Geobacter metallireducens GS-15: one gene and its partner. The protein of the gene in region 2 binds, or shares a complex with, the protein of the main gene of each other region. Links are inferred from orthologs where the notes say so. Each region holds a gene or a part of one and is shown on either strand. Other genes may lie near its edges. The genes, in order: tig and rpsG.

The links.
Region 1: the proteins of rpsG (region 2) and tig are in contact, whole or in part, in a crystal structure (PDB 3GTY), measured with the Thermotoga maritima proteins. The link is inferred for Geobacter metallireducens GS-15 from one-to-one orthologs. Residues at the interface, in WP_004081843.1 of Thermotoga maritima: Lys34, Lys52, Lys55, Glu59, Arg62, Gln63, Glu66, Asn67, Lys69, Val71, Arg95, Ala109, Lys110, Lys111, Gly112, Arg113, Pro114, Glu117, Glu121, Ile124, Ala125, Tyr127, Asn128, Asn129, Thr130, Gly131, Lys135, Asp139, Arg142, Met143; in WP_004081061.1 of Thermotoga maritima: Glu122, Val124, Val129, Leu130, Tyr133, Glu188, Gly259, Ile262, Tyr263, Glu266, Ser270, Glu273, Gln274, Glu277, Arg308, Gln311, Ile312, Ser315, Tyr316, Glu325, Arg329, Arg336, Leu363, Phe366, Trp367, Arg373, Leu377, Arg381, Leu384, Glu387.

The regions. Positions count from the first base shown.
Region 1 is NC_007517.1:2,087,711-2,090,930, forward strand. What follows is about bases 180-3,081. They hold tig (trigger factor), read right to left. Parts: upstream 2,331-3,081; coding sequence 1,029-2,330; downstream 180-1,028. Other genes in these bases: clpX (ATP-dependent Clp protease ATP-binding subunit ClpX), read right to left, coding at 180-408; clpP (ATP-dependent Clp endopeptidase proteolytic subunit ClpP), read right to left, coding at 405-1,004; GMET_RS09475 (XTP/dITP diphosphatase), read right to left, coding at 2,892-3,081. Outside these bases: more of clpX, read right to left, coding at 1-179; more of GMET_RS09475, read right to left, coding at 3,082-3,220. UniProt on the Bacillus subtilis protein: Involved in protein export. Acts as a chaperone by maintaining the newly synthesized protein in an open conformation. Functions as a peptidyl-prolyl cis-trans isomerase.
Region 2 is NC_007517.1:694,942-698,212, reverse strand. Bases 319-3,271 are described here. They hold rpsG (30S ribosomal protein S7), read right to left. Parts: upstream 2,054-3,271; coding sequence 1,583-2,053; downstream 319-1,582. Other genes in these bases: rpoC (DNA-directed RNA polymerase subunit beta'), read right to left, coding at 2,569-3,271; rpsL (30S ribosomal protein S12), read right to left, coding at 2,076-2,447; fusA (elongation factor G), read right to left, coding at 319-1,545. Outside these bases: more of fusA, read right to left, coding at 1-318.

The DNA of each region.
Region 1 (3,220 bases), 1.4 Mb from region 2 along the record:
CCTGAGAATCCGCGCAAGGGTCTGGGCAAGAAGAGTCTTGCCTGAACCGGTGGGACCCAAGAGGAGTATGTTGCTTTTCTGCATCTCCACGTCGCTTGGCTTACCCATGGACTCGATACGCTTGTAGTGATTGTAGACAGCAACGGCAAGGATTTTCTTGGCCCGGTCCTGACCGATGACGTACTCATCAAGAACATCCTTGATTTCACGGGGCTTGGGAAGTTTCTTTACGTCCGGTCCCATGGCCTCTTCAAGCTTGCTTTCTTCGGCAATAATATCATTGCAGAGTTCGATGCATTCATCACAAATATAGACCGTCGGCCCTGCGATGAGCTTCTTCACCTCATCCTGGCTCTTGCCACAGAAAGAACAGGTCAGATTTTCGCTGCTGTCGTTTCTTCTACTCACCGAGAACCTCCGCTGGTGGGTTTACGCGCTATAATTGCGTCAATAATACCATACGATTTTGCTTCTTCACCAGACATAAAATAATCACGCTCGGTGTCAGCTTCAACCTTCTCAAGAGCCTGCCCTGAATTTTCGGCGATGATCTCATTGAGCCTTTTTTTCATCTTCAAAATTTCCTGGGCGTGGATGTGAATATCGGTCGCCTGCCCCTGGAAACCGCCAAGCGGCTGATGGATCATGATCCGGGAATGGGTCAGGCTGAACCGTTTCCCCTTCTCGCCGCCGGAAAGAAGAAGAGCTCCCATTGAAGCGGCTTGGCCGACGCAAATCGTGGAGACGGGAGCCTTTATATACTGCATGGTATCGTATATCGCCATACCGGCAGTCACGACACCTCCCGGAGAGTTGATATAGAGGTGAATATCCTTGTCCGGATCCTCGGCCTCTAAGAAGAGAAGCTGGGCAATCACAAGATTTGCCACGTGATCGTCAATGGGGCCGCCAAGAAAAATGATCCGGTCCTTCAGAAGGCGCGAATAGATGTCGTAAGAGCGCTCTCCCCTGCCGGTTTGTTCGACCACGATCGGTACGAGCATATTCCCTCCGGAAACCATATGTTATTAGAGTTCGTCCTTGGCCACTTCCGTTACGACAGCATTCTCCAGAAGATACCCCAAGACTTTTTCCTCGTTCAGATGAGCCACAAGATTTTCCTTGGCATTATGATTCTGCTCGTAGAAGTCCTTTACCCGATCAAAATCCTGTCCGGCCTCTTCGGCCATGGCACGAAGCTTAGCCTCGACATCAGGATCATTTACGGTGATTCCTTCCTTTTTAGCCACGGCTTCCAGGAGCAGCGACCCTTTGACCTGACTCTCGGCGGAATCACGATAATGGGTCTTGAAACTCTCATCGTCCATTCCCATCATCTCCAGGGAAAGGCGCTGTTGAGCAAGGCGGTTTTTCATATTCGACAGCATCATTTGAAGCTGCCGCTCCACCAGAGTCGACGGGACTTCAATCTCGTTGTTTCCGATTAGCGCCTTGACGATACGGTCCTGCACATCAGCTTTGATCCTGGCGGTCTCCTGATCTTTGTGCAACTCGGCAAGCTTGGTTTTCAGTTGCTCAAGAGTCTCAAACTCACCAAACTGCATCGCGAACTCGTCGTCAAGCTCCGGGAGTTCCTTAACCTTTGCCTCCTTGACCGTAACGGCGAAGCTAGCCGCCTTTCCGGCAAGATCCTTGTTCCCGTACTCCTCCGGGAACGTTACCTCAACGGTTCTCTGCTCCCCGGCCTTGACACCAACAAGCTGGTCCTCGAAACCAGGAATGAAACGTCCAGATCCAAGTTCGAGTTGATAGCTTTCGGCAGCTCCGCCCTCAAAGGGTATGCCGTCGACAGACCCGACAAAATCAATCACGACGAAATTGCCAGTCTCGGCGCATTTACCTTCCTCCAGCGGCTTGAGTTCGGCCATCCCTTCCCGCATCTCGTTGAGGCGAGCCTCCACGGGTGCAACATCGGAAACAAATCTTTCCCTCTTCACCTCGAGACCTTTGTAATCCTTGACATCAATCTCCGGAAAAACCTCAACCGTTGCTGAATATTTCAACGCTTCACCACGCTTCACTTCATCACTTTCGATGTGAGGATGGGAAACAGGAAATATTTTATGATCGGCCAAGGCCTTGAAATAGGTTTCGTCGAAAAGGTTCTTGAGAACGTCACTCTCCATCATCGACCGGTAATTCTGTTCCACAAGGGAACGGGGTACCTTTCCCTTCCTGAACCCTTTGATGGCGGCACGCTTCTGAATCTGACCAAAAACCTTTTCTATCTCGGCAGAAACACGCTCCGCCGGAATTTCGAAAGAAATCTTTTTTTTCACGCTGCTGAGAGACTCGACAGTACTCGTCATCACTTATCCTTTCTTTTCTGGATTATTTGAATATCAGACAGAGTTGTTACTGAATGAAAGGCAGATTGAATTGAATTGAATATCTATCGGGGGGGAATCCTCTGCATGACTGGGATGGTGCGAGAGAGGGGAGTCGAACCCCTACGGTTGCCCGCTGGATCCTAAGTCCAGTGCGTCTGCCAATTCCGCCACTCTCGCAGATGTACGAACTACCCACATACGAAGAAGCCCCGTTTATCACGGGGCTTTGCATTAATTGGGGTGGCTAGTGGGATTTGAACCCACGAATGCATGAGTCACAGTCATGTGTGTTAGACCCCTTCACCATAGCCACCATAATTTGGGTTTGGCACGCCTGAGAGGATTCGAACCTCTGACCTACGGATTAGAAGTCCGTTGCTCTATCCAGCTGAGCTACAGGCGCAGAGATGGTCGGGGTGAGAGGATTCGAACCTCCGACCCCCTGCTCCCAAGGCAGGTGCGCTAGCCAGGCTGCGCTACACCCCGCAAGAAGTTGCATTAATAGCACACCCATTGAGGGCATGCAAGCTTTTTTCTACGTCACGCCTTAGATAATTTCCCCTTCAGCAACTCTAAAGCTTTGCCTCGGTGGCTGAGACGATTTTTTCTTTCCAGAGGCAACTCTGCGAGGGACGAACCTTCTTCCTCCACAAAGAACAGGGGATCATATCCAAACCCACCACCCCCTTGGGGAACTTCAAGGATAGATCCTCTGAGTTCTCCCGAGAAGGTGGTGCATGAACCATCAGGCAAACAGAGAGCTATAACGCAATGGAAGGCAGCTCCGCGTCTTTCAGGAGGGGTTCCCCGTAACTCTTCAAGGAGCTTTGCGTTATTCGTCTCATCAGTGGCGCCAGTCCCTGCATAGC
Region 2 (3,271 bases):
CGGCTCCATCTCGATCCAGACATGGCCATACTGACCACGACCCCCGGACTGACGCACAAATTTACCCTCGACCTTGACCTTTTTGGTCACAGTTTCACGATAGGCAACTTGCGGCTTACCAACATTAGCCTCTACCTTGAACTCTCGCATGAGACGGTCAACAATAATTTCAAGATGAAGCTCACCCATGCCAGAGATAATAGTCTGACCAGTTTCCTCATCAGTCCGAACACGGAACGAAGGGTCTTCACTGGCAAGCTTTTGAAGACTGATGCCAAGCTTCTCCTGATCGGCCTTGGTCTTCGGCTCAATAGCAATCGCAATAACCGGCTCAGGGAACTCGATGGACTCAAGAATTACCGGCGCGTCCTCAGGACAGAGGGTATCACCAGTCGTAGTGTACTTAAGACCTACAGCGGCAGCTATGTCACCAGCAAGAACTTCCTTTATTTCTTCACGCTTGTTTGCGTGCATCTTCAGAAGTCTACCGATACGCTCTTTTTTACCCTTTGTGGAGTTATATACGTACGATCCAGAATTAAGGACCCCAGAATAAACCCTAATAAAGCAGAGCTGACCGACAAAGGGGTCAGTCATAATCTTGAAGGCCAACGCCGCGAACGGTTCACTGTCAGCAGCCTTACGCTCAATCTCGGCACCGGAATCGGCATCTACACCCTTTATGGCCGGAATATCCACGGGAGACGGAAGATATTCAACAACCGAGTCAAGGAGATTCTGAACCCCTTTATTCTTGAATGAAGACCCACAAATCACAGGGCATATCTGAATTGCAATCGTCGCATTGCGAATGGCAGCCCTAACCTCATCCACAGTAAGCTCTTCGCCGCCGAGATACTTCTCCATCAAGGCATCGTCATGGGAAGAAATTTCCTCAACCATCTTCTCATGATACTCTTGCGCAAGCTCCTGAAGATCAGCCGGAATCTCCTCCACATGAAACTTTGCACCAAGAGATTCCTCATCCCAGACAATCGCCTTCATCTCCACAAGGTCAACCACGCCCTTAAAGGTATCTTCTGCACCAATCGGCAACTGAATTGGCACCGGGTTGGCCTTGAGGCGATCGCGAATCATGGAAACCCCACGAAAGAAGTCCGCCCCAACACGGTCCATCTTATTAACAAAAGCAATACGCGGAACACCATACTTATCAGCTTGCCGCCACACGGTCTCAGACTGGGGCTCAACACCACCAACCGAACAAAAGACAGCAACCGCACCGTCAAGCACGCGCAGCGAACGCTCAACCTCAATAGTAAAGTCAACGTGGCCAGGCGTATCAATAATATTTATGCGATGATCGCCCCAGTTACAGGTCGTCGCAGCGGAAGTAATAGTAATTCCGCGCTCCTGCTCCTGCTCCATCCAGTCCATCGTGGCAGCGCCTTCATGCACCTCACCAATCTTGTGAGTTACGCCAGTATAATAAAGAATACGCTCAGTCGTCGTCGTCTTACCGGCGTCTATGTGCGCCATTATCCCGATATTTCGGGTTTTTTCCAATGGTACAAGTCGTGCCACAAAATCCTCCAGTTACCTATACTCACCCTATCTAAAACTACCAACGGTAGTGCGCAAAAGCCCTGTTCGCCTCAGCCATCCGGTGAGTATCCTCACGCTTCTTAACTGCAGCGCCACGATTGTTATAGACATCAAGAATCTCACCAGCAAGCTTATCAGTAACCGTCTTCTCAGAACGGTCGTTGGCGTACTTAACAAGCCAACGCATCGCAAGCGAAACCCGACGATCAGCACGAACCTCAACAGGGACCTGATACGTGGAACCACCAACCCGTCGCGATTTAACCTCAAGAGTCGGCTTAATATTATCAAGACACTTCTTAAGAACCTTAACCGCCTCTTCACCTGTCTTCTGAGAGACCACCTCAAGCGCACCATAAAGCGCGCGCTCAGCTGTACTCTTTTTCCCGCCCACCATAATAACGTTTACAAGCTTCGCAACAACCCTGTCGTTAAACTTGGGGTCAGGAAGAATAACCCGTTTAGCTACTTCTCTTCTTCTCGGCATATCACCCTCTCACCAAAGTCGATTACTTGGGCCGCTTGGCGCCATACTTGGAACGAGCCTGCTTCCGATCCTTCACACCAACAGAATCCAGCGTACCACGAACAATGTGATACCGAACACCAGGAAGGTCCTTAACCCGACCACCCCGAATAAGCACTACAGAGTGCTCTTGAAGATTATGCCCAACCCCCGGAATATAAGAACTAACCTCAATTCCATTTGTCAGACGAACCCTTGCAACTTTCCTCAACGCAGAGTTCGGCTTCTTAGGGGTCGTAGTATAAACCCGAGTACAGACGCCACGCTTCTGGGGACAGCTCTTCAGCGCGGGGGAATTCGACTTTTCCTTCTTACTCTTCCTGCCGATGCGGATCAGCTGGTTAATCGTTGGCATACTCTGTTTCTCCCAATAACGGCTTCTCCAGGGGGTACTCGCCCTGCGGAAGCGACAAAGTTAGCAGCTACACAACACCTTGTCAAGATTTTTTTCATTACTTTCAATCTGACCGTGAGAGCTATTCCTCAATATCGTCAAGCATGTCATCTTCAGGGTAATCCTCCTCAACAGCGGGAGGCGCAACGGCAACGGGTTCCAACAGTTCTGCCTGCTCGGCGACGAGCTTGAGGTTCCGATAACGAGACAGACCTGTTCCAGCAGGAATAAGCCGTCCCATAATGACGTTTTCCTTGAGCCCGCGAAGCTGATCCACCTTTCCCTCGATGGCCGCCTGGGTCAGCACCTTTGTCGTCTCTTGGAAAGATGCAGCAGAGATGAATGATTCCGTCGAGAGCGATGCCTTGGTGATACCAAGAAGAAGCGGTTCGGCAATGGCGGGACGCCCCCCCTTTGCAATAACCCGCTCGTTCTCTTCCTCGAAGACCCAGCGCTCGAGTTGGTCATCAATGAGCAAGTTAGTATCCCCCACTTCCTTGATCCGAACCCTGCGGAGCATCTGACGAACAATGGTCTCAATGTGCTTATCATTGATCTTGACGCCCTGGAGTCGGTAAACCTCCTGAACCTCGTCGACCAAGTACTTTGCGAGTTCCTTGATACCCAACACCCGAAGAATGTCGTGGGGGTTGGAGGACCCGTCCATGAGGGGTTCGCCTGCCCGTACGTAATCGTTCTCATGTACACTGATATGCTTGCCCTTGGGGATCAGATACTCTTTGGGTTCACCCAACTCCGGAGTAACAATGACCTTGCGCTTCCCC